Streptomonospora nanhaiensis: one gene and its partner. The protein of the gene in region 1 interacts with the protein of each later gene in a pairwise test. Links are inferred from orthologs where the notes say so. Each region holds a gene or a part of one and is shown in the gene's direction. Other genes may lie near its edges. The genes, in order: eno and rpe.

The links.
Region 2: the proteins of eno (region 1) and rpe interact in binary tests that used the Escherichia coli proteins (3 or more experiments, as listed by UniProt). The link is inferred for Streptomonospora nanhaiensis from one-to-one orthologs.

Annotation. Positions count from the first base shown.
Region 1 is NZ_JACCFO010000001.1:2,764,433-2,776,086, reverse strand. The notes cover bases 3,130-6,010. They hold eno (phosphopyruvate hydratase), read left to right. Parts: upstream 3,130-3,868; coding sequence 3,869-5,152; downstream 5,153-6,010. Other genes in these bases: HNR12_RS11865 (DUF501 domain-containing protein), read left to right, coding at 5,968-6,010; HNR12_RS29515 (septum formation initiator family protein), read left to right, coding at 5,164-5,886; HNR12_RS11880 (sulfite exporter TauE/SafE family protein), read right to left, coding at 3,130-3,420. In the rest of the region: cysC (adenylyl-sulfate kinase), read left to right, coding at 1-55; mazG (nucleoside triphosphate pyrophosphohydrolase), read left to right, coding at 132-872; HNR12_RS11885 (FtsW/RodA/SpoVE family cell cycle protein), read right to left, coding at 838-2,298; more of HNR12_RS11880, read right to left, coding at 2,494-3,129; more of HNR12_RS11865, read left to right, coding at 6,011-6,564; HNR12_RS11860 (Ppx/GppA phosphatase family protein), read left to right, coding at 6,561-7,619; HNR12_RS11855 (NAD(P)/FAD-dependent oxidoreductase), read left to right, coding at 8,111-9,490; HNR12_RS11845 (RNA polymerase sigma-70 factor), read left to right, coding at 9,774-10,688; HNR12_RS11840 (NAD(P)/FAD-dependent oxidoreductase), read left to right, coding at 10,774-11,654. UniProt on the Escherichia coli protein: Catalyzes the reversible conversion of 2-phosphoglycerate (2-PG) into phosphoenolpyruvate (PEP). It is essential for the degradation of carbohydrates via glycolysis.
Region 2 is NZ_JACCFO010000001.1:1,298,667-1,310,437, reverse strand. What follows is about bases 1,178-4,175. They hold rpe (ribulose-phosphate 3-epimerase), read left to right. Parts: upstream 1,178-2,338; coding sequence 2,339-3,013; downstream 3,014-4,175. Other genes in these bases: HNR12_RS05660 (phosphatase PAP2 family protein), read left to right, coding at 3,132-4,175; HNR12_RS05670 (transcription antitermination factor NusB), read left to right, coding at 1,178-2,281. Outside these bases: fmt (methionyl-tRNA formyltransferase), read left to right, coding at 1-639; more of HNR12_RS05670, read left to right, coding at 824-1,177; more of HNR12_RS05660, read left to right, coding at 4,176-4,199; HNR12_RS05655 (riboflavin synthase), read left to right, coding at 4,490-5,107; HNR12_RS05650 (bifunctional 3,4-dihydroxy-2-butanone-4-phosphate synthase/GTP cyclohydrolase II), read left to right, coding at 5,224-6,522; ribH (6,7-dimethyl-8-ribityllumazine synthase), read left to right, coding at 6,652-7,149; HNR12_RS05640 (PH domain-containing protein), read left to right, coding at 7,225-7,701; HNR12_RS05635 (hypothetical protein), read left to right, coding at 7,947-8,093; HNR12_RS05630 (XdhC family protein), read left to right, coding at 8,484-9,653; HNR12_RS05625 (nucleotidyltransferase family protein), read left to right, coding at 9,886-10,527; HNR12_RS05620 (aldose epimerase family protein), read right to left, coding at 10,645-11,559; HNR12_RS05615 (protein kinase domain-containing protein), read right to left, coding at 11,673-11,771. UniProt on the Escherichia coli protein: Catalyzes the reversible epimerization of D-ribulose 5-phosphate to D-xylulose 5-phosphate.

The DNA of each region.
Region 1 (11,654 bases):
CGAGGTGCTGGCCGCGCTGCGCGCCGGCGGCTGGCTGCCCGCCGACCCCTCGTGACGCCCGGCGCCGCCGCACACCCCGCCCATCCACCCCACGACACCCGCAGCGAGCACAGGGAGCAGGGAGCACCGCCATGAGCGAGCCGAGCCCGACCGACCGCGAGGCCGCCGGGGGCCCGCCGCGCGGGCACCGGCTGCTGGAGCTGGTGCGGGTCATGGACACCCTGCGGCGCGACTGCCCGTGGGACGCCGCCCAGACCCACGAGTCGCTGGCCAAGTACCTCATCGAGGAGGCCTACGAGACCCTGGAGACCATCGAGGAGGGCGACTACGCCACGCTGCGCGAGGAGCTGGGCGACGTCCTGCTCCAGGTGGTCTTCCACTCCCGGGTCGCCGAGGAGCGCGGCGCCGACGGGTTCACGGTGGACGACGTCGCCGACGCGATCATCGACAAGCTCACCCGCCGCCACCCGCACGTCTTCGGCGGCCGGGAGGTGGCCGGCGCCGACGAGGTCCGCGCGAACTGGGAGACCATCAAGGCGGCCGAGCGCGCCGCCAAGGGCCAGCACGACGCCTCCATCCTGGAGGGCGTGCCCTTCGGCCAGCCCGCGGCGCTGCTGGCCTATGAGCTGCAGAAGCGGGCGGTGCGCAACGGCCTGCCCGAGGACCTGGTGGCCGACGACGGCGGCCCCGGCGGCGCCCTGTTCGCCGCGGTCGACGCCGAGCGCCGCCGCGAGGCCGACCCCGAGCTGGACCTGCGGTCGGCGGCGCGCCGGTTCGACGAGCGGGTGCGCGCGGCCGAGGCCCGGGCGCGCGCCGACGGCCGTGATCCCCGCGCGCTCACTCCCGAGCAGTGGCGCGGCTACTGGAGCTGAGCAGCCGCACGGCGCCGGTGTCGGCCTCGGCCGCCCCGGCCGGGGGCGCCGGCGTGCGGGGCCGGCGCGCGCTGTCGCTGATGCGCAGCCACAGCGCCACGATCATCCACGTCGAGACCAGCGAGGACCCGCCGGCGGCCAGGAACGGGGTGGTCATGCCGGTCAGCGGGATGAGCCGGGTGACCCCGCCCAGCACCACGAACGTCTGGAAGGCCAGCAGGAACGCGCACCCGGCGGCGGTGAGCTGGGAGATGGCGTCGCGGGCCGCCAGCGCGGCGGCGAACCCCCGCTGGGTGAGCATCGCCAGCAGCAGCACGACCGCCGACAGCCCGGCCAGGCCGTAGGCCTCGCCGATCGACACCAGGATGAGGTCGCTGTCGGCGGCGAAGATCCCGGCGGCGCGGCCGCCGCCGAACCCGATGCCCAGCAGCCCGCCGTCGGCCAGCGCGAACAGTCCCTGGACCAGTTGCCGGCTGCCGCCGACCGCGCGGTAGACCTCGGGGTCGAACGGGTCGATCCAGATGGTCACCCGCTGGCGCACGTGCCAGAAGATCAGCCACGCCGCCCACGCTCCGGCCAGGAACATGGCCAGGCCGATGCCCACCCAGGACTTGCGCCCGGTGGCGGCGTAGAGCATCGCCAGGAAGACGCTGAAGAGCACCAGCGAGGTGCCCAGGTCGCGGGTGGCCACCAGGATCAGGATGGCCGCCGCCCACGCCGAGGTCATCGGCCCCAGCACCCGCATGCGCGGCAGGCTGAAGACCTTCACCGGGCCCAGCCGCACCTGGCTGGCGGTCAGCGCCAGCACGTCGCGGTTGCGGCCCAGGTAGCCGGCCAGGAAGACGATCAGCAGCACCCGGGCGAACTCCGAGGGCTGCACCGTGTAGGTGTGGTCGCCGAACCCCAGCCAGCGGCGCGCCCCGAACACCTCGATGCCGACGAACGGCAGCACCGGCAGCAGGATCAGCGCCAGACCGGCGGCGGCGGTGAGGTAGGGGTAGCGGCGCAGCGGCAGCGGGCGGCGGACCAGCGCGAGGACCCCCACGAGCGCGGCCACGCCCACGGCGGTGAACAGCAGTTGGCGGTCGGCCTCGGCCGGGCCGGTGCCGTTGGCGGCGTGCAGCGCCCAGATGGCGGTGATGCCGATCCCGTTGAGCACGGTGGCCAGCGGCAGGATGAGCGGGTCGGCCCAGGACGCCAGCGAGCGCAGGACCACGTGGGCGGCCCCGGCCAGCGCGCCGAGGGTACCGGTGTAGAGCGCCAGGCGGTCGGGCAGGCGGCCCTCGACCTGGAGCCCGGCCAGCGCGAGCGCCAGCCCCGACACGCCGACGGCGGCGGCGATCAGCAGGAGTTCGAGGGCGCGGCGCCGCGCGGGCCGGGTGCCGGCGGGCCGCCGGGCGGCTGCGCGGGTCGCGGGTGTGGCCATTCCGCCTCGCCTTGGACGTCTGCGTTGGTGCCCCGCCCGGTGCCGTCAGGGCGGCGGCCCTGGTGAGCGGGGTGACGGGTGTGCGAGGGCGGATGATACGGGCGGGCCGCGGGGGCGCGTCCGACCGGTTGGCTTTCTGCCCTCTCAGGGCGGAAAGAAACCCGGTTGCCCGGTTTTGGCGGCGGCCGGTCGGGGTCAGTCGCGGGCGTCGGCCGCGGCGAAGTGCTCGGTGGCCGAGGCGGCGCAGTGGTTCTCGCGGCGTTCGGCCAGGTGGGCGCGGAGCGACCAGCCGACGGCGGCGGCCCACACCAGCGCCACGGCGGTGTAGACGGCGGCGACGGCGCCGGGGGAGCCGGTGAGGCCGGCGCTCTCCATGAGCACGCGGACGTTGGTGAAGACGATCAGCCCGCCCACGACCGAGCCGAGCATGCGGGCCGGCACGTGGCTGGCCAGCCAGGCGGCGACGGGCGCGGCCAGCAGGCCGCCGAGCAGCAGCACCGCCACCCAGGGGAGGTTGATGCCCTCCATGCCCAGGCCGATGGCGAACCCCGCGCTTCCGGCGACGACCACCGCCGACTCGGCCACGCTGACCGAGCCGATGACCTTGCGCGGCTCCAGCCGGCCGCTGGCCAGCAGCGCGGAGGTGCCCACGGGGCCCGAGCCGCCGCCGCCAGTGGAGTTGAGGAACCCGGCGAGCAGGCCCACCGGCGCCAGGAACGGGCTGCGCAGCGGGCGGTCGACGCGGGGGCGCGGCAGCGCCCGGAAAGTGAAGCGGGCCAGCAGGTAGACGCCCAGGACCACCAGGATGCCCGACATCAGCGGCGCCGCGGACTCGGTGGACAGCCGGCTGAGCAGCAGCGCGCCGACGAACGCGCCGATGGCGGCGGGCAGCGCGTAGCGCCACACCACGGCCCAGTCGACGTTGCCGAACCGCCAGTGGGCGAACCCCGACGCGATCTGGGAGCCCACCTGGGAGAGGTTGACGGTGGCCGACGCCACGGCCGGAGTGGTGCCCATGACCAGCAGGGACGTGGTGGTGGTGATGCCGTAGCCCATGCCCAGGCTGCCGTTGATGAGTTGCGCCAGAAGGCCGACGAACCCCAGGAGGACGAGGGTCTGCATAAGCGGCGGGCCTTCCTCATCCGGGTGTCATGGCGACTCCACCGTTTATACCTCTTTAGTAGGGATCCATGCCAATGAAACCGACAGAGATTGTGGGATAAGCGCCGCCGGCGCGCCGCCGCGTCGGCGCAGGTCCCGGCGGGTGAGGGGACCCGGAATGCCCGGTCGGCCGCCCTCCCGTCCCCGCCCGGGTGACGGCCGGTTGTGGACTAGACCAATTTCCGGTGGTGGGGGAAGACCCCGCGGCCCCGGGTCGCTAGGGTGGCGTTGGTGGGCGCCCGCGCCCCGGACCGGCGCAGCGGCGCCGCTCCCGCGCGGTCCGCGCCCATCGCCCACGCCCGCGGCGGTGCAAGGCGCGCGGGCGGAGCGCGCCGGGCGGGCGCCTTCGGCGCCCCCTCCGCGTCGCCGCTCCAGCCGGGAACGGACCCGAAACAAAGGAGTTGCAACGTTGTCGTCGATCGAGGCAGTGCAGGCGCGGGAGATCCTCGACTCCCGCGGTAACCCGACGGTCGAGGTCGAGGTCCTGCTCGACGACGGGACGACCGCGCGGGCGGCGGTCCCCAGCGGCGCGTCCACCGGCCAGTTCGAGGCGGTCGAGCTGCGCGACGGCGGCGACCGCTACGGCGGCAAGGGCGTCGAGAAGGCGGTGGCCGCCGTCAACGACGACATCGCCGACGAGCTGATCGGCTTCGCGCCCGAGGAGCAGCGGCTCATCGACCGCGCCCTCATCGAGCTGGACGGCACCCCCGACAAGTCCAAGATCGGGGCCAACGCCATCCTGGGCGCCTCGCTGGCCGTGGCCCACGCCGCCGCCGAGACCTCGGGGCTGCCGCTGTTCCGCTACATCGGCGGGCCCAACGCCCACGTGCTGCCGGTGCCGATGATGAACATCCTCAACGGCGGCGCCCACGCCGACACCAACGTCGACATCCAGGAGTTCATGATCGCCCCCGTGGGCGCCGCGAGCTTCCGCGAGGCCGTGCGCTGGGGCGCCGAGGTCTACCAGGCGCTCAAGTCGGTGCTCAAGGGCCACGGCCTGGCCACCGGCGTCGGCGACGAGGGCGGGTTCGCCCCCAACCTCGACAGCAACCGCGCCGCCCTGGACCTCATCATCGAGGCGATCCAGAAGGCCGGCTACACCCCCGGCCGCGACATCGCGCTCGCGCTCGACGTCGCCGCCACCGAGTTCTGCTCCGATGGCGTCTACAACTTCGAGGGCAAGTCGCGCAGCGCCGAGGAGATGGCCGCCTACTACACCGAGCTGGCCGACTCCTACCCGCTGGTCTCCATCGAGGACCCCCTCGACGAGGAGGACTGGGCCGGCTGGACCCAGCTCACCGCCACGCTGGGCTCGCGGCTGCAGATCGTCGGCGACGACCTGTTCGTGACCAACCCCGAGCGGCTGCGCCGCGGCATCGAGGAGGGCGCCGCCAACTCGCTGCTGGTCAAGGTCAACCAGATCGGCACGCTGACCGAGACCCTGGACGCGGTCTCCCTGGCCCAGCGCAGCGGCTACACCGCGATGATCTCGCACCGCTCCGGCGAGACCGAGGACACCACCATCGCCGACATCGCGGTGGCCACCAACGCCGGCCAGATCAAGACCGGCGCCCCGGCCCGCAGCGAGCGCGTCGCCAAGTACAACCAGCTGCTGCGCATCGAGGAGGAACTGGACGACGCCGCGCTCTACGCCGGCGTGTCGGCCTTCCCGCGGTTCCGCCCGCAGGACTAGCCTGTCCGGTTATGCCCGAGGTGCCAGAGCAGCCGAGGCGGCCCCGCCCGAAGAAGGCGCGGCCGCCGGCCTCCGGTGCCGCCGAACGCGCGGCGCGGCCGGGGCGCGAACCCGCCCCGGCCGCGCGCGGCAAGCGCGACACCGCCGCCCGCAAGGCCGCCGCACCGCGCCGCGGCGCGGCCGAGCCCGCGGCGGGCGGCGGCCGCCGCCCGCCGGGCAAGGGCGGCAGCGGCGGCGGATCCGGAGGCGGTAAATCCGGTAAGCCCGGCAAAAGCGGCGCGAGCGGCGGTGCGGGCACGCCCGGAGGCTCCGGAGGCGGCGCGCGCGGCGGCCGTCCCCGCCCCGCCCTCACCAGCCGCGCCGCGATCCTGGCGCTGGTGATCTGCGTCATCGCGCTGAGCCTGGCCTACCCGCTGCGCGAGTACCTGGCCCAGCGGGCGCGCATCGCCGAACTGCGCGAGGAGCAGGCGCGCGCCCAGCAGAGCGTCGAGCAGCTGCGGGAGCGCCGCGAGCAGCTCCAGGACCCCACCTTCATCGAGCGCGCGGCCCGCACCCGCCTGCACTACCAGTACCCCGGCGAGCGCGCCTACGTCGTGGTCTCCCAGGACGACGAGCAGGAGGAGCAGCAGGCCGAGGGCACCGGCGAGCCGTGGTTCACCCGCCTGTGGCTGTCGGTGCTGGAGGCCGACCGCCCCCAGGGCTCCGGCGGCGACCCCGGCGGGCGGCCCCGCTGATCCCGCGCCCCGCAGCGCGGCCGCCAAAGGCGCCCCCGGCGTGCGTGCCGCGCGGCGCCGGGCGACTAGGCTGAAACCGCGATGAACTCCGCCGAACCCGCCGCCGACACCCACGTCAGCGCCGCCGACACCGCCGCCGTCCACGCCCAGCTGGGCCGCCCGCCGCGGGGCCTGCGCGCCGTGGCCCACCGCTGCCCCTGCGGCCGACCCGACGTCGTGCGCACCGCGCCGCGTCTGGAGGACGGCACGCCGTTCCCCACGCTCTACTACCTCACCTGCCCGCGCGCGGCCTCGGCCATCGGCACGCTGGAGGCGAGCGGGACGATGCGCCGCATGCAGGAGCGCCTGGCCGAGGATCCCGACCTGAAGGCGGCCTACGAGCGGGCGCACCGCGACTACATCGCCGAGCGCGACGAGCAGACCCGCCGCGACGGCTCGGCGCCGCTGCCCGAGGGCATGCAGAGCGCGGGCGGCATGCCCGAACGCGTGAAGTGCCTGCACGCCCTGGTCGCGCACGAGCTGGCGCGGCCGGGGGCCAACCCCTTCGGCCGCGAGGCGCTGGAGGCGCTGGGCGCGTGGTGGGCCGAGGGGCCGTGCGTGCCCGAGGAGCCGGGCGCCGAGGGCGACGGGGACCACCGGGACCACCGGGACGACGACAGCGAGGGAGCCGCCACGTGAGCCCGCAGCAGCACGACGACCGGCCGCAGGGCGCCGACGACGGCCACACCGCCACGGTCGGCGCCATCGACTGCGGCACCAACTCCATCCGGCTGCTGGTCGCCGGGGTCGTGGGGCTCTCCGACGACGAGGTCCGGCTGGTCGACATCGACCGCCGCATGGAGGTCGTCCGCCTGGGCCAGGGCGTGGACCGCACCGGCGAGTTCGCCCCCGAGGCGCTGGAGCGTACCTTCGCCGCCCTGCGCGAGTACGCCAAGCTGATGCGCGACAGCGGTATCGAACCGGGGCCGGAGTCGGTGCGCATGGTCGCCACCAGCGCCACCCGCGACGCCGCCAACCGCGCCGAGTTCGTCGCGGGCGTGCGCGAGATCATCGGCGTGGAGCCCGAGGTCATCAGCGGCGAGGAGGAGGCGGAGCTGTCCTTCATCGGCGCCACCGCCGAACTGGAGGCGGGCGACGGCGCGGCCGGGACCGGGTTCACGCCGCCGTTCCTCGTCGTCGACATCGGCGGGGGCTCCACGGAGTTCGTCCTGGGCTGGGCCGATCCGGAGAACCCGCCCCAGGACGCGGGCGCGGTGCGGGTCTCGCGCTCGGTCGACATCGGCTGCGTGCGGCTGACCGAGCGGCACCTCACCGACGACCCGCCCACGGCCGAGCAGATCGCCGCCGCGACCGCCGACATCGACGCCGCGCTGGACGCCGCCGCCGAGGCGGTGCCGCTGGCCGAGGCCGGCACGCTGGTGTGCGTGGCCGGCACCGCCACCACCGTGGCGGGCATAGCGCTGGACCTGCCCGAGTACGACCCCGAGCGGATCCACCGCGCGTGGGTGCCGGCCGAGGACGCCCACCGCATCGCGCGGGAGCTGCTGGCCATGCCGCACGAGCGGCGGTCGGAGATCGGGGTCATGCACCCGGGCCGGGTGGACGTGATCGGCGCGGGCGCGCTGATCCTGTCGCGCGTGGTCGCGCGCACCGGCGCGGCCGGGTTCGTGGCCAGCGAGCAGGACATCCTCGACGGGATCGCGTGGGGGCTGTCGCTGGGCGGCGAGGAGTAGCGGACCGGAGCGGGACCCCCCGTGCGACCCTGGTCGCGCACCGGTTCGGCCGCGCGGCGCCGCGGGTGTGCGCGGGGCGCGCGCCCCTCCGGCGCGCCGCCGGCGCTCCCGCCCCACCGGGGCCTCTGGCCGATCGCACAGCCCCGCCCCCTGCCTGCGGCGTTGCGCTGTTCCCGGGCGGAGTCGAGGCCGGAGCCGGGTGAGACGTGTCACCCGGCGAGGACTACGTGAAAGCCTTCACAAGCACTCTGACCTGCGGAAACTCTGGTTTGAGCCGCCGTGGGATGGTCTAAACCTGTCCTTGGTGTCCCTTTCGTGTTACGAGGGGCTTGTGAAAGAATGCACAAGCGAGGGCGAGGAGAACCCTCCCGCTCTTGCCAAGGAAGGGCATTCTTTCCGCCGAACGCCGACGGGAACGTGCCGATCAACCAGAGACTTACCGATCTTGGCGCTCAAGGTCTGGGGCAACGGGATTCAAAGGTGGGTGCACGATGACCGAACACAGGAACTACCGCCTGGTACACGGCGGCGGCGATGAGTCGGAGATCCCGCACATTCTCATCGTCGGCGGCGGCTACCTCGGCATGTACACCGCGAAGCGGCTGGAGAAGAAGCTGGGGGCGGGCGAGGCCCGCATCACGGTCGTCGACCCCAACTCCTACATGACCTACCAGCCGTTCCTCCCGGAGATCGCGGCCGGCAGCATCTCCCCCCGCAACGTCGTCGTGCCCCTGCGCCACGTCTTCGACCGCGTCCGCGTCCTCACCGGCCGCGTGGTGCGCATCGACCACGCCAACCGCAGCGTCGACTTCGAGCCCACGGTCGGCGAACCGCGCGCCATCTCCTACGACTACATCGTCATGGCCGCCGGCGCCGTGTCCCGCACCCTGCCCATCCCCGGGCTGGCCGAGTGGGGTATCGGCATCAAGACGGTCGAAGAGGCCGCGTTCCTGCGCAACCACGTGCTGGACCAGCTCAACATCGCCGACTCCACCGACGACCCCGAGATCCGCCGCAAGGCGCTCAACTTCGTCTTCGTGGGCGGCGGGTTCGCCGGCGCCGAGGCGATCGCCGAGCTGGAGGACCTCGCCCGCGACGCCACGCGCATCTACCCCTCGATCGGCGTCGAGGACCTGCGCTTCTACCTCATCGAGGCCGCCGACCGCATCCTGCCCGAGGTCGGCCCCGACGTTGGCGAGCGGGTGCTCAACCAGCTCAAGCGGCGCGGGATCGACGTCCGGCTGTCGACCTTCCTGGAGTCGGCGGTCGACCAGCGCATCAAGCTCAGCGACGGTACCGAGTTCGACGCCGGCACGCTGGTGTGGACCGCCGGTGTCAAGCCCAGCCCGGTGGTGCAGGCGGGCGACCTGCCGCTCGGCCCCAAGGGGCACGTCGACACCAGCGAGTACCTCACCGTGAACGGCGTGGAGAACGCGTTCGCGGGCGGTGACAACGCCCAGGTGCCCGACGGCAACGGCGGCTTCTACCCGCCCAACGCCCAGAACGCCGTGCGCCAGGCCCCGGTGCTGGCGGACAACGTGATCGCGGCGCTGCGCGGCAAGCCGATGACGCCCTACCGGCACAAGAACCTGGGCGCGGTGGCCGGACTCGGCCTGCACAAGGGCGCGGCCCAGATGTTCGGCCGCGTCAAGCTGACCGGGCGGCTGGCGTGGTACGCGCACCGCGCCTACCACCTCTACGCGGTGCCGACCTTCAACCGCAAGGTGCGGGTGCTGGCGGACTGGACGATCGGGTTCTTCCTGCGCCGCGACTTCGCGGCCCTGCCCGACATGGACGCCCCGCGCCAGGCGTTCGAGAGCGCCAGCGGCCCGCAGGTCGAGAACGGCCGGCTGCTGCGCCGCGTGAGCTAGCCTCCGGCCTGAGCAGCGAAAACGGTCGGTCCCTACCCCGGGGACCGGCCGTTTCGTATGTTGACAGGCCGAAGCGGTGCGAAACCCGCTGAAACGTCGGGCGCCGGTATGATGGTGCCGCCCTCGTAGCCCAATGGTAGAGGCAGGCCCCCTAAAAGGGTCACAAGTGTCGGTTCGAGTCCGACCGGGGGCACCCCCACCGCATCCGGCGCGGTCGCGCCGCCCCCACAGCGCCGCCCCGCCCCGGCCCGGAGCCGTCGGCGCCCCGCGCTACGCTGGCGCCATGCCAGAGGCGGCCACGGCCCACACCCGGGCGTTCGAGGAGCAGCGGCCCCGCCTGTTCGCCATCGCCTACCGCATGCTCGGCTCCGTCGCCGAGGCCGAGGACGCCGTCCAGGACACCTACCTGCGCTGGGTGGGCGCCGATCACTGCCGGGTCGAGGTCCCCGCCGCCTGGCTCACCGCAGTCCTGGTGAACCTCTGCCGCACCCGCCTGACCTCCGCCCGCGCCGTGCGCGAGACCTACCCCGGCCCCTGGCTGCCCGAGCCCGTGGTGACCGCCGCGCCCGACACCGACCCCCAGGAGGCGGCGGTGCGCCGCGAGACGGTGTCGATGGCCGTGCTCGCGCTGCTGGAGCGGCTGACACCGGCCGAGCGCGCGGTCTTCGTGCTGCGCGAGGCGTTCGCCTACCCCCACCGCGAGATCGCCGCGGTGCTGGAGCTGTCGGAGGCCAACTCCCAGCAGCTCTACCACCGCGCGCGCTCGCGCATCGAGGCCGACCGGCCGCGCTTCAGCGTCACCGACGACCAGGCCCGCCGGACCGCCGAGGAGTTCCTGCGCGCGGCGCGCGAGGGCGACGTCGCCGCTTTGGAGCGGCTGCTGCACGCCGACGTGGTCGCCCAGTCCGACGGCGGCGGCCGGGTCCACGCCGCCCGCAAGACCGTCCGCGGCGTCGAGCGGGTGGCCCGCTACCTGCTCTCCTGGACCACCCGCCAACTGCCGCGGCTGGAGGTGGCGGCCGCCGAGGTCAACGGCCAGCCCGGGTTCGTGGCGCTGTCCGAGGGCCGGGGCGTGGCCGCCATGGTGCTGGAGATCCACGGCGGCCTGGTCACCGCCGTGCGCACGGTGGTCAACCCCGACAAGCTGCGCTACGTCGCCGCCCAGGCCGCGGGCGGCGCCGACGCGGCGCGGATATGACGCGGATCACATCGCACCCTGTCAGGTTCGGCCGTGCCCGCCGGTTCAAGAGGCGGCAACCGACGACGACGAAAGGGCGGCCGCCATGCACGACATCCTCATCCTCGGCGCGGGCTACGCGGGCCTGAGCGCGGCGCGGCGACTCGCGGCCGAACTGCGCGGCGAACCGGTCCGGGTGCGGCTCGTCAACGCCTCGGAGCGGTTCGTGGAGCGCGTGCGGCTGCACCAGGTCGCCGCCGGGCAGGACGTCCGCCTGCCGTCGCTGCCCCGGCTGCTGCGCGGCACCGGGATCGACCTCGTGGTCGGCCGCGTCGCGGCCCTCGATCCCGAGCGGCGGCGGGTGCGGCTGGAGGCGGCCGGGGACAGCGCGGCGGGCGGGCGCGAACTGGCCTACGACACGCTCGTCTACGCCCTCGGCAGCACCGCCGACCCCGAGGGCGTCCCCGGCCTGGCCGAGCACGCCCACTCCCTCGCCCACCTGGCGGGCGCGCGGGCGCTGCGCCAACGGCTCGCCGGGCTGGGGCCGGGCGGCGAGGTGGCGGTGGTCGGCGGCGGGGCGAGCGGGATCGAGGCGGCCGCCGAGATCGCCGAGAGCCGGCCCGGGACCCGGGTGCGGCTGGTGTCGGCGAAGGAGCCCGGGGCGTGGCTGTCGCCGCGCGGGCGGGCGCACGTCCGGCGGACGCTGGCGCGCCTGGGCGTGGAGGTGCGCGCCGGGGCGGTCGCGGCCGCGATCCGGCCCGACGGCGTCGAGCTGGCCGGCGGCGGGTTCGTGCCGGCCGACGCGGTGGCCTGGGCGGGCGGGCTGCGGGTGGCGCCGCTGGCCGCCCGGTCGGGGCTCGCGGTGGACGCGGCCGGGCGGGTGCGCACCGACGACACCCTGCGCTCGGTGTCGCACCCCGACGTGTACGCGATCGGCGACGCCGCCGTCATGTACGGCGTGGACGGCGCGGAACTGCGCATGGCCTG
Region 2 (11,771 bases), 1.5 Mb from region 1 along the record:
ATCCCCGCCCACGGCTGGGTCAACCTGCACTTCTCGCTGCTGCCGCAGTGGCGCGGCGCCGCGCCCGTCCAGCACGCCCTGCTGCACGGCGACGACCTCACCGGCGCCGCCACCTTCCTCATCGAGCCCGACCTGGACTCCGGCCCCGTGTTCGGCACCGTGGTCGAGCCCATCGGCCCCCACGACACCAGCGGCGACCTGCTGGCCCGCCTCGCCGAGACCGGCGCCGGGCTGCTGCTGCGCACCCTGGACGGCATCGAGGCGGGCACGCTGCGGCCCCAGCCCCAAAGCGCCGACGGCGTGTCCTTCGCGCCCAAGCTCACCAGCGCCGACGCCGAGGTCGACTTCACCGCGCCCGCCATGCGCGTGGACCGGCTGATCCGCGCCTGCACCCCGGCTCCCGGCGCCTGGACCACCTTCCGCGGCGAGCGCCTCAAGCTCGGCCCCGTGCGCCCCCGCACCGACGCCGACGCGCTGCCGCCCGGCGCCCTCGCCGTCACCCGCGCGGGCGTGTTCGCCGGGACCGCCACCCACCCGGTGGAACTGGGCGAGGTCCAGCCGCAGGGCAAGCGCGCCATGCCCGCCGCCGACTGGGCGCGCGGCGTGCGCCCGGCCGAGGCCGACGTCCTGGGCGCCTAGCAGGACCACCGGGCGGGGCGAGGCCGCCCCGGTGCGGCGCGCGCGGCGGCCCGCGCGGCGGCGGCGGTGAGTATCCTCGGTAACCGGCCCGCCCGGTCGCCACGCTCCGCATCGGGCGCGGACGCGGCGGTGGTCGGGTCCTTGGCACACCATCCCCGGCGCGAGGCTGAAGGCTGATTCCAACGTGAGTGACCGTTCCCGTTCGCCCTACCGTTCGACGCGCCGCGGCACCGGCGGCGGCGGTGCCCGGAACGCGCCCCCGCAGCCCAAGGACCCCGCCCGCCGGGCCGCCTACGACGTCCTGCGGGCGGTGCACGACCGGGACGCCTACGCCAACCTGCTCCTGCCCGCCACGCTGCGCGAACGCGGAATCAGCGGGCGCGACGCCGCGCTGGCCACCGAGCTCACCTACGGCGCGCTGCGCCGCCAGGGCACCTACGACGCCGTGCTCGACGCCTGCGTCGACCGCTCGCTGAAGTCCGTGGACGCCGAGGTGCTGCCCGTGCTGCGGCTGGGCGCCCACCAACTGCTGTCCACCAACATCCCGCCGCACGCCGCCGTCAGCGCCACCGTCGACCTCGCCCGCCGCGTCATCGGCCACCACCGCAGCCGCTTCGCCAACGCGGTGCTGCGCAAGGTCGCCGCCCGCGACCTCGCCGCCTGGCTGGAGGTGGTGGCCCCCGACCGCGCCGCCGACCCCGTCGGACACCTCTCCGTCGTGCACAGCCACCCCCGCTGGATCGTCGAGGCACTGGCCGCCGCCCTGGGCGAGGACCCCGCGGCCGGACCCGCCGCGCTCGCCGAGACCGAGCGGCTGCTCGCCGCCCACAACGAGCGCCCCCAGGTCACGCTCGTCGCCAAACCCGGCCGCGCCTCGGTCGCCGACCTCGTGGCGGGCGGCGCCACCGCGGCCCGCTACTCGCCCCACGCCGCCTACCTGGCCGAAGGCGACCCCGCCGGCCTGCGCGAGGTCCGCCAGCGCCGCGCGGCCGTGCAGGACGAGGCCAGCCAGCTCGTGGCGCTGGCGCTGTCCCGGGTGCCCGTGGAGGGCCCCGACTCCCTGTGGCTGGACGCCTGCGCCGGCCCCGGCGGCAAGGCCGGCCTGCTGGCCGGGCTCGCGGGCCAGCGCGAGGCCCGGCTGCTGGCCGCCGAGATCCAGCCCGCCCGCGCCGGGCTCGTCGCCCAGGCGGTCGAGCGCTCGGTGCGCGACGCCGGGCGCGTCGTCGTGGCCGACTCCACCAGCCCGGCCTGGCGCGACGGCGCGTTCGACAGGGTCCTGGTCGACGCCCCCTGCACCGGCCTGGGCGCGCTGCGCCGCCGCCCCGAGTCGCGCTGGCGGCGCACCCCCGAGACCGCCGCCGGGCTCGCGCCCCTGCAGCGCGCCCTGCTGGACCGCGCCCTGGACGCCGCCCGCCCCGGCGGGGTGGTGGCCTACGTGACCTGCTCGCCGCACCTGCCCGAGACCACCGGGACCGTCGCGGCGGTGCTCGCCGACCGCGCCGACGCCGAGCCGCTGCGCGCCGCCGACCACCTGCCCGAGGTCTCCGGCGCCGCGGCCGGGCCCGACGGCGCCTACGCGCAGTTCTGGCCGCACCGCCACGGCACCGACGCCATGTTCCTGGCGCTGCTGCGCAAGCGCTGAGGCGGGCGGGCGGCCGGCGCGGGCCGCGCCCGCGCGCCCGCGACTAGACTCGGCGGCGTGGCAATCCAGATCTCACCCAGCATCCTCTCCGCCGACTTCGCCCGCCTCGCCGAGCAGGCCGAGGCGGTCGCCGGTTCCGCCGACTGGCTGCACGTCGACGTCATGGACAACCATTTCGTCCCCAACCTCACGTTGGGCCTGCCGGTCGTGGAGTCGCTGCTGAAGGCCGTCAGCGTCCCCCTGGACTGCCACCTGATGATCGAGGACCCCGACCGCTGGGCCCCCGCCTACGCCGAGGCCGGCGCGCAGAGCGTCACCATCCACGCCGAGGCCGCCGGCGCGCCCGTGCGCACCCTGCGCGAGATCCGCGCCCAGGGCGCCCGCGCCGGGCTGGCGCTGAACCCGGCCACCGCCCTGGACCCCTACGCCGACCTGATCGGCGAGGTCGACATGCTGCTGCTGATGACCGTCGAGCCCGGGTTCGGCGGGCAGCGGTTCCTCGACCTCGTGCTGCCCAAGATCCGCGCCGCCCGGCAGCTCATCTCGCGCACCGGCGGCTCGGTGTGGCTCCAGGTCGACGGCGGGGTCAGCCCCGAGACCGTGGAGCGCGCGGCCGCCGCCGGGGCCGACGTGTTCGTCGCCGGATCCGCCGTCTACGGCGCCGACGACCCCGCCGCGGCCGTCGACGCGCTGCGCGCCCAGGCCGAGAAGGCCGCCGCGCAGGCCGGGTAGCCGCCCTCCCGCACGCGGGCCGGTCGCCCGCGGGTGTTCGCGCGCGACGTTTGGGTGATCCGCCCCGCGCCGTCTACCATCGGCCCCTGACACCGGGTCTGGACGGCGGCGGGGTCGTTTGGGAGCCGCGCCGGCGGGCACGCTCCAGGCCCTCGACCTTCGCGAGGTGGCCATGGACGCGGTGTGGGACACGGAGATCGCCCTCGTGGCGTGGATCCAGGGCTGGGGCACCTGGCTGCTGGCGCCCATGGAGGCGGTCAGCCTGCTGGGCTCCCAGGCGCTGCTCGTGGTGTTCGTCCCGCTGCTGTTCTGGAGCGTCAGCGCCGGCCTGGGCGCCCGCACCTACCTCGTGGCGGCCGCCGGCGGCGTCGTCAACGGCCTGCTGAAGTTCGCCCTGCACGGCGCCCGCCCCGACTGGTACCACCACGGCGTGCGCTCGCTGGCGCCCTCCCACACCTTCGGCGCGCCCTCCGGCCACGCCCAGAACTCCCTGATGCTGTGGGGCTACCTCGCGCTGCGGCTGGCGCGCCGGTGGGCCTGGTACGCCGCCGCCGCGATCGTCCTGGCCGTCGCCCTCACCCGCCTCTACCTGGGCGCGCACTTCCTCACCGACATCCTGCTGGGGTGGCTGGTGGGCGCCGCCATGCTGTGGGCGGTCGCCCGCAACGAGGACGCCCTGCGCGCCTGGTGGCTGCGCCTGGGCCTGGCCGCGCAGGTCGTGCTGGCGCTGGCGGTGTCGGCCGGGCCGGTGCTGCTCGCCCAGGGCTGGGAGACCCTGGTGCACGCCGGGTGGAGCGCGCCCGAGGACTGGACCGGTGCCGTGCCGCGCGGCCTGGGCGACGGCTCGGTGGAGCACGTGGCCCGCGTCGCCGGCGGCCTGTTCGGCGGCCTGGCCGGGTTCTCCGTGCTCGCCGCGCGCGGCTGGTACAGCGCCGCGGGGCCGCTGGTCTCGCGGGTGGCGCGCTATGTGATCGGCCTCTCGGGAATCGTGCTGCTGCTGGTGGTGATGCGCGTCGCGCTGCCCGAGGCGGGCGGCGCGGCCGGCGCGGCCGTGGACTTCGCGTCCTTCGCGGTCGTGGCCCTGTGGAGCGCGCTGGGCGCGCCCGAACTGTTCGTGCTCACGGGACTGGCCCGCCGGCCCGCCCCCGAGCGCGCCGCCGAGGGACCCGCCGCGCGCCGGGAATGACCCCGCATGGCACACTGTTGCCAGAGACGTTGAGCAAACGCGTGCTCCGGGGTCGGTGCAAGTCCGAACCGGCGGTGACAGTCCGCGACCCGGCCGAATCCATCGGCCGGTTGAACCGGTGGAAATCCGGTACCGACGGTGAAAGTCCGGATGGGAGGCAGTGCGCGTGGGCTCGGCCGAGCCCGGCGCGCCGCTGACGCGCCCCGGCCCCGGCCGCCGCCCTCGACTCGGACCGGTCCGCCCGTCCGCATCCCCGGAGCCTTCGAGCAGGCGAAGGGGTGGGGTGGCAGGTGTTCACCGGGATTGTCGAAGAACTGGGCGAGGTCGCCGCGATCGAGCAGGCGGGCGACTCCCCAGGCGAGGCCGCGCGGATCACCGTCCGCGGGCCCGTTGTGACCTCCGACGCCGCGCACGGCGACTCCATCGCGGTCAACGGCGTGTGCCTGACCGTGGTCGACTCCGCCGACGGCGCGTTCCGCGCCGATGTGATGAAGGAGACCCTGGACCGCTCCAGCCTCGGCGCGCTCGTGCCGGGCTCGCCGGTCAACCTTGAGCGCGCCGCCAAGGTCTCCGACCGGCTGGGCGGCCACATCGTGCAGGGCCACGTCGACGGCACGGCCGAGGTCCTGGAGCGCGTCACCGGGTCACGCTCGGAGACCCTGCGCTTCTCACTGCCCGCCGAGCTCGCCCGCTACGTCGTCGAGAAGGGCTCCATCGCCGTCGACGGGGTCAGCCTCACCGTGGCCTCCGTGGGCGCCGACAACTTCACCGTCAGCCTCATCCCCACCACGCTCGACCTCACCACGCTGGGCCGCAAGGGCATCGGCGCGCCGGTGAACCTGGAGGTCGACGTCATCGCCAAGTACGTCGAGCGCCTGGTCGCCGCCGGCCGCGGGGCGGGCGCCTGATGGCCGGCCCCGCCGGCGCCGGGCGCGGACCCCGCGCCCCCGGCCGTCCCCGCCGGCCCGCCCCCGCCCCGCCCCCCGTGACCCACCGCACCGCAGGCCAAGGAGCAGCACACGCCATGACCAGCACCACCACCGAGCAGCCCGCCCCCTCCCGTGTCGGCGTCCTCGACGACATCACCGACGCGATCGCCGACATCGCCGCCGGGCGCCCGGTGGTCGTGGTGGACGACGAGGACCGCGAGAACGAGGGCGACCTCGTCTTCGCCGCCGAGGCCGCCACCCCCGAGCTGATGGCCTTCATGGTGCGCCACACCTCCGGGCTGGTCTGCGCGCCCATGCTGGGCGAGGACCTGGACCGCCTCCAGCTGCCGCTGATGACCACCGACAACCGCGAGGGCATGCGCACGGCCTACACGGTCACCGTCGACGCCGCCTCCGGTATCACCACCGGAATCTCCGCCGCCGACCGCGCCCGCACCGTCGCGCTGCTCGCCGACGCCGCCACCGGCCCCGCCGACCTCGTGCGGCCCGGCCACGTGCTGCCGCTGCGCTACCGCCCCGGCGGCGTGCTGGCCCGGCGCGGCCACACCGAGGCCTCGGTCGACCTCGCCCGCCTGGCCGGTATGCGCCCGGCGGCGGTCATCGCCGAGGTCGTCAACGACGACGGCACCATGGCGCGCCTGCCGCAGCTGCGCGCCTTCGCCGACGAGCACGGCCTGCGCGTGGTCTCCATCGAGCAGCTGGTGGCCCACCTCCAGCGCCTGGAGGCCCACGCCCCCCGGATCGCCGCCGACCCCGCCACCGGCCCCGTGGTGGAGCGCGTGGTCGAGACCCGGCTGCCCAACGCCCACGGCGAGTGGCGCGCGGTGGGCTACCGGGGCACCGCCGACGGCACCGAGTACGTCGCCCTGGTGTTCGGCGACCTCGGCGACGGTTCGGAGGTCCTGGCGCGGCTGCACTCGGAGTGCCTGACCGGGGACGCGTTCGGCTCCCACCGCTGCGACTGCGGCCCCCAGCTGGAGGCCGCCATGGCGGCCATCGCCGCCGAGGGCCGGGGCGTGCTGGTCTACCTGCGCGGCCACGAGGGGCGCGGGATCGGCCTGCTGCACAAGCTGCGCGCCTACCGGCTGCAGGACGGCGGCGCCGACACCGTCGACGCCAACCTGGAGCTGGGCCTGCCCGCCGACGCCCGCGACTTCACACCCGGCGCCCACATCCTGGCCGACCTGGGCGTCAGATCGGTGCGGCTGCTCAGCAACAACCCCGCCAAGACCGAGGGGCTGACCGCACACGGGATCGCGGTCGCCGAGCGGATCCCCATGCCCACCGCCGTCACCCCCGACAACCTGCGCTACCTGCAGACCAAGCGCGACCGGATGGGCCACGACCTGCCCGGGATCGCCGCCGCCACCTGACCCCGCCCGTGCGCGGCGCCGGCGCGACCCGCCCGGCCACCCGGCCACCCGGTCGCGCCGCGCCCGCACCGGCCCGGTCCCCGCCGTCACCGCCGCGCACGCGGCGCCCCAGCAAGGAAGCACGCACCCATGAGCGGAACAGGACGCCCCGCCGAGCACACCGTCGACGCCTCCGGGCTGCGCGTGGCCATCGTCGCCACCCGGTGGAACGCCGAGGTGGTGGAACCCATGGTCGAGCGCGCACGCGCGGCGCTCGCCCGCACCGGCGCGCACGAACCCGTTGTCGTGCGGGTGGCCGGCGCCGTGGAGATCCCGGTCGTCGCCCAGCAGCTCGCCCGCACCCACGACGCCGTCGTGGCTCTGGGCGCGGTCATCCGCGGCGGCACCCCGCACTTCGACTACGTCTGCCAGTCGGTCACCCACGGCCTGACCGAGGCCGCGCTGCGGGAGTCCACCCCCATCGGCAACGGAGTGCTCACCTGTGATACCCAGGAGCAGGCGCGCGACCGCGCCGGCCTGCCCGGCAGCCACGAGGACAAGGGCTGGGAGGCCGCGATCGCGGCCGTGGACACCGCCGTGGTGCTGCGCGGCCTGCGCGAGGGCGCGGCCGCACCCGCGGCGGGCTAGTCGGCGCGCCGCCACCCCGTTGCACACCGAGGAGAAGGGCGCCGCGTGCGGCCTGGAGACGCGAAAGAAGACGACATGGTGGACGACGCCGCCGCCGAGGTGCCCGCTCCGGCCCTGCCGGTGACCTGGCGGCCCCGCAACATGCGGATCGTCGGCTACGGACTCGCGGCGGTGATCATGGTGACCATGGTGCTGCTGGCGGTCGTGCTGCCGCCGGACTGGCGGCTGGCCGACCGGCTGGGCCTGGTCGCGCTGGGCCTGGTCGGCGTCGGGGTGATGCACCTGCTCGCCCGGCCCCGCCTCACCGCCACCGAGACCCGGGTCACCGTGGTCAACAGCATCCGCACCCACGTGCTGGAGTGGCCCGAGATCGTGGACGCCCGCATGCCGGTGGGCGAGCCCTGGCCCACCATCGACCTCGCCGACGGCTCCACCCTCGCCGTGATGGGCATCCAGAGCAACGACGGCGACCTGGCGCGGACCAACCTCGCCCGGTTCCAGGCGCTGCTGCGCAACCGGGGCGAGGCCCAGGAGCCGCCGCGCCCGGCGTGAGGCGCGGCCGTGCGGCGCGCGCCCTCCCCGGCCGCCCGCCCGCCCGCGGCGACGACCACGTGCCCCCGGTTCGCCATCGGCCGGTTCGCCGACGGCGCCCCGGGCGGTCGCCGCCGTGGTGCTGTTCCTCACGCCGGGGGCGGGGCCGGTGCTGTGGGCCGGGCTCCGGGGACCGCGCCGACACGGCCGCCCGAGACGCGGGAAAATCAGTTGAACACGGAGCGCCACCGCTGCGTCATAAAGGTATGGACACCGAGATCCGGCGCACCGAGCGCACGCGACAGGGGTCGTCCCGCCGTCGGCGCCCCCGCATCACCGTTGTCGCCGCCCTGATCTGGGCGGCCGTCCTGGGCCTCGTCATCGTCGACCTCATCGGGCTGCTGTCCGCCTGACCCCCGCCTTCCGCGCGGCGGCCGCACCGCGGCGGCCGCCGCGCCGGGCGGGAGGGAGCAGGCGGGTCGGAAAAGCGCCTGTGGACACCGCTGTGCGCGCGCCTTCAACCAACTAGCCTGGCCACCAAGGAACGAGGGGGGAGGCCGGGCCCATGGCGCGCACGATTGCCGCCGGCGGTGCCGCGCACGCGGCCGCCGCCGACCGCCCCGCTGCCCCGCTCCGTCCGGTCCAGCGCCGCGAGGGCGCCGAACCCGCCCCGGCCCACCGGGAGCGCCCGCGCCGACCGCGCCCGCGCGCCGCCCACGGCTTCGTGTCCGGGCCCGTCCCGGAGACGCCGGAACCACCCGCCACCGCCGCCTCCGGCGGGCGGGTCCTGGAAAGGAGTGCCCGTGCGTGACATCCGCACGGCCGTCGCCGAACTGTACGCCTCGGGCGACACCTTCGCCCTGGCGACCGTCATCGACACCTACCGCAGCTCCCCGCGCGAACCCGGCGCGGCCATGGCCGTCAGCGCCACCGGCGAGGTCGCCGGCAGCGTGTCCGGCGGCTGCGTCGAGGGGGCCGTCTACGAACTCGCCCAGGAGGTCATGGCCGAGGGCCGCGCCCAAAGAGCCACCTACGGCGTCAGCGACGACGACGCCTTCGCGGTCGGCCTGACCTGCGGCGGAACCCTGCACGTCCTGGTCGAGCCCGTCGACCCCGCCCGCCACCCGCACCTGGGCGGGGTCATCGCCGACATCGAGGCGCACCGCCCGGTGGCCGTGGCCACGGTCGCGGGCGGCCCCGGGCGCCTGGGCGCCCGCCGCGTCATCTGGCCCGACCGCGCCGAGGGCGACCTCGGCGGCAGCCGCCTGGAGGCCGCCGTCGACGACGACGCCCGCGGCATGCTCGCCCAGGGCAGCACCGGGATCCTGCGCTACGGCGCCCAGGGCGAGCGGCGCGGCGACGACCTGGAGGTGTTCGTCCAGTCCTTCGCGCCCGCGCCCCGCATGCTCGTCTTCGGCGCCATCGACTTCGCGGCGGCCGTCACCGAGATCGGCGCCTACCTGGGCTACCGCGTGACCGTGTGCGACGCCCGCCCGGTCTTCGCCACCGCCAAGCGGTTCCCCAAGGCCGACGAGGTCGTCGTGAAGTGGCCGCACGTCTTCCTCGCCGAGATCGAGGCGCAGATCGACGAGCGCACCGCCATCTGCGTCCTCACCCACGACCCCAAGTTCGACGTCCCGGTGCTGGAGGTCGCCCTGCGCACCCCGGCCGGCTACATCGGCGCCATGGGCAGCCGCCGCACCCACGACGACCGCCTCGCCCGGCTGCGCGAGGCCGGAATCCCCGAGGACCGGCTGGCCCGCCTGCGCTCGCCGATCGGGCTGGACCTCGGCGCCCGCACTCCCGAGGAGACCGCGGTCTCCATCGCCGCCGAACTCATCCAGACCCGCTGGGGCGGCAGCGGCCGCCCCCTGTCGGCCACCGAGGGGCGCATCCACATCGACCCGCTCGCGGCCGCGCCCGGCGGCGGCCCCGCGGCCGCGCCCGCGCGCCGACCCGCGGGCACCCGCTGAGGGGCGTCGCGTCGGCGCCGCGCACGGGTCAGGGCCCGTGCGCGGCGCCGCCCCCGGCGGCGACACCCCCGGCCGCGGGGGCGCACGCGGCCGGAACCGGTCAGCCTGTCCCGGTAACGGCGTCGATCGTTCGCCCAGAACCTCCCGGAGTCACCGGATTTCGGCCCGCAGCCTGGGCAAGCGAGCCCGAAGACCGCGTCCCCGGCGGCAGCGGGCGTGGCATCATCACGTCATGACCACACGCGAGCAGAGCATGAACGGCACCGACGACACGTCGATCGCCGGGCTGTTGCTGGCCGCGGGGGAGGGGAGTCGGCTGGGCCGGCCCAAGGCGCTGATCGAGGTGGCCGGGGAGCGGTTGGTCGACCGTGGGGTGCGGCTCCTGCGCGAAGCGGGATGCGCACCGGTCTACGTCGTGACGGGTGCCGCCGAGGTGGAGGTCGAGCACGCCACCCCGGTGCACAACCCGGACTGGGACTCGGGCATGGGGTCCTCGCTGCGCACCGGACTGGACGCCATGCCCGAGGAGGTCGACGCCGTCGTCGTGGCACTGGCCGACCAGCCGCTGGTGACCTCGGCGGCGGTGCGCCGGCTGCTCGACGCCTACGGCGACGGCGCCCGTGCGGCCGTCGCCACCTACTCGGGCAACCTGCGCAACCCGGTCCTGCTGGGCCGCGAGCACTGGCCGAGCGTGCACGCCCTCGCCGAGGGCGATGTCGGCGCCCGGCCGTTCCTGCGGGCCTACTCCCACCTGGTGACCACGGTCCCCTGCGACGACGTCGCGAGCCCCGACGACATCGACACCCCCGAAGACCTCGCCCGGCTGAGCCACTCCCTCGACGCGCCGCACGCGGCACCGCCGCAGCCGGGCTGACCCCTCGTCCCCGTGTTTCGGGCGTGCCCAAATCCCGCCGCGCCCGCGACTCCGCCATCGACCGCCGCCCATCCCGGCCGCCCCGGGCGGGGCGGTCCCGGTCCGCGAGGCCGGGACCTACACCTCGCCCGGGTCCACCGCGCAGATGCCGAACCGCGACCGCACGGCCGCGGCCCCCGGCTCCAGCACCAGCAGGTCCGTCCCCGAGTTGAACGCGTCCGGCGGGCAGGTCATGGGCTCCACCGCGAACGCGCTGCGCGCCAGGCCGCCGGGCAGCCCCTCGGCGCTGAACACCTGGAGCCAGCCGTAGGAGCGGTCGGCCCAGACCCCCACGGCGCGGCCGCCCGCGGCCAGGACCGTCCACGCCCGCCCTTCGGCATCGCGCTCCAGATCGGTGAACGCGGTGTCGAAGGCGGTCGTGCCGATGCGCCGGGGCGTGCGGAAGTCGTGCTCGGTGCCGGCGACCGGTTCGGGCGGGCCGTCGGGCAGCAGGCGGCCGTCGACCGGCAAGCGCTTACCTGCCGGCAGGCGCAGCACCGCGTCGTCCAGCGGCAGCGGCACCCGCAGGTAGGGGTGGGCGCCCACGCCGTAGGGGGCCGCGCCGTCGCCGGTGTTGCGCGCCTCGACCGCGACCTCCAGCCCGCCCGCGGCGTCCAGCGCGTAGGTGACACTCAGCTCCAGCCGGAACGGGTAGCCCGGGGCGCCGTCGATCAGGTGGGTCAGCGTCGTGCGGTCGCCGGCGATCTCCACCGGCAGCCACGGCACCGCGTGCACCAGTCCGTGCAGCGCCGTGCCGCGCTCGGGCTCGGTGACCTCCAGCCGGTGCTCCAGCCCGCCGAAGCGGTAGCGGCCGTCGGCGATCCGGTTGGGCCAGGGCGCCAGCAGTTGCCCCTGGTAGGAGGCGGGGGCCTGCTCCGGCGGGTACCCCCACACCAGGTCCCGGCCCTCGTGCGTCAGGCCGCACAGCGCCGCTCCGCGGCGGCTGACGACGGCCCGGTAGCCGCCCGCCGCCAACTCGATCGCATCGCCCACCGCAGACCGCCTCTCCGCTCCGTTGTCGATCCCGGGCGATCATAGTCCCCCCGCCGACGCTGGCACCCGGCGCCGCGCCCGCGCGGCGCGCCCGGCCCGGCGCGGGGGCGGGGTCAGCCGAAGACGTTGTAGAGCGGGATGAGCACGCCGGCCGCCAGGGTCAGCAGGCCCGTGGACAGCGCCACGATGAGCATCAGCACCGACCCTGCCGC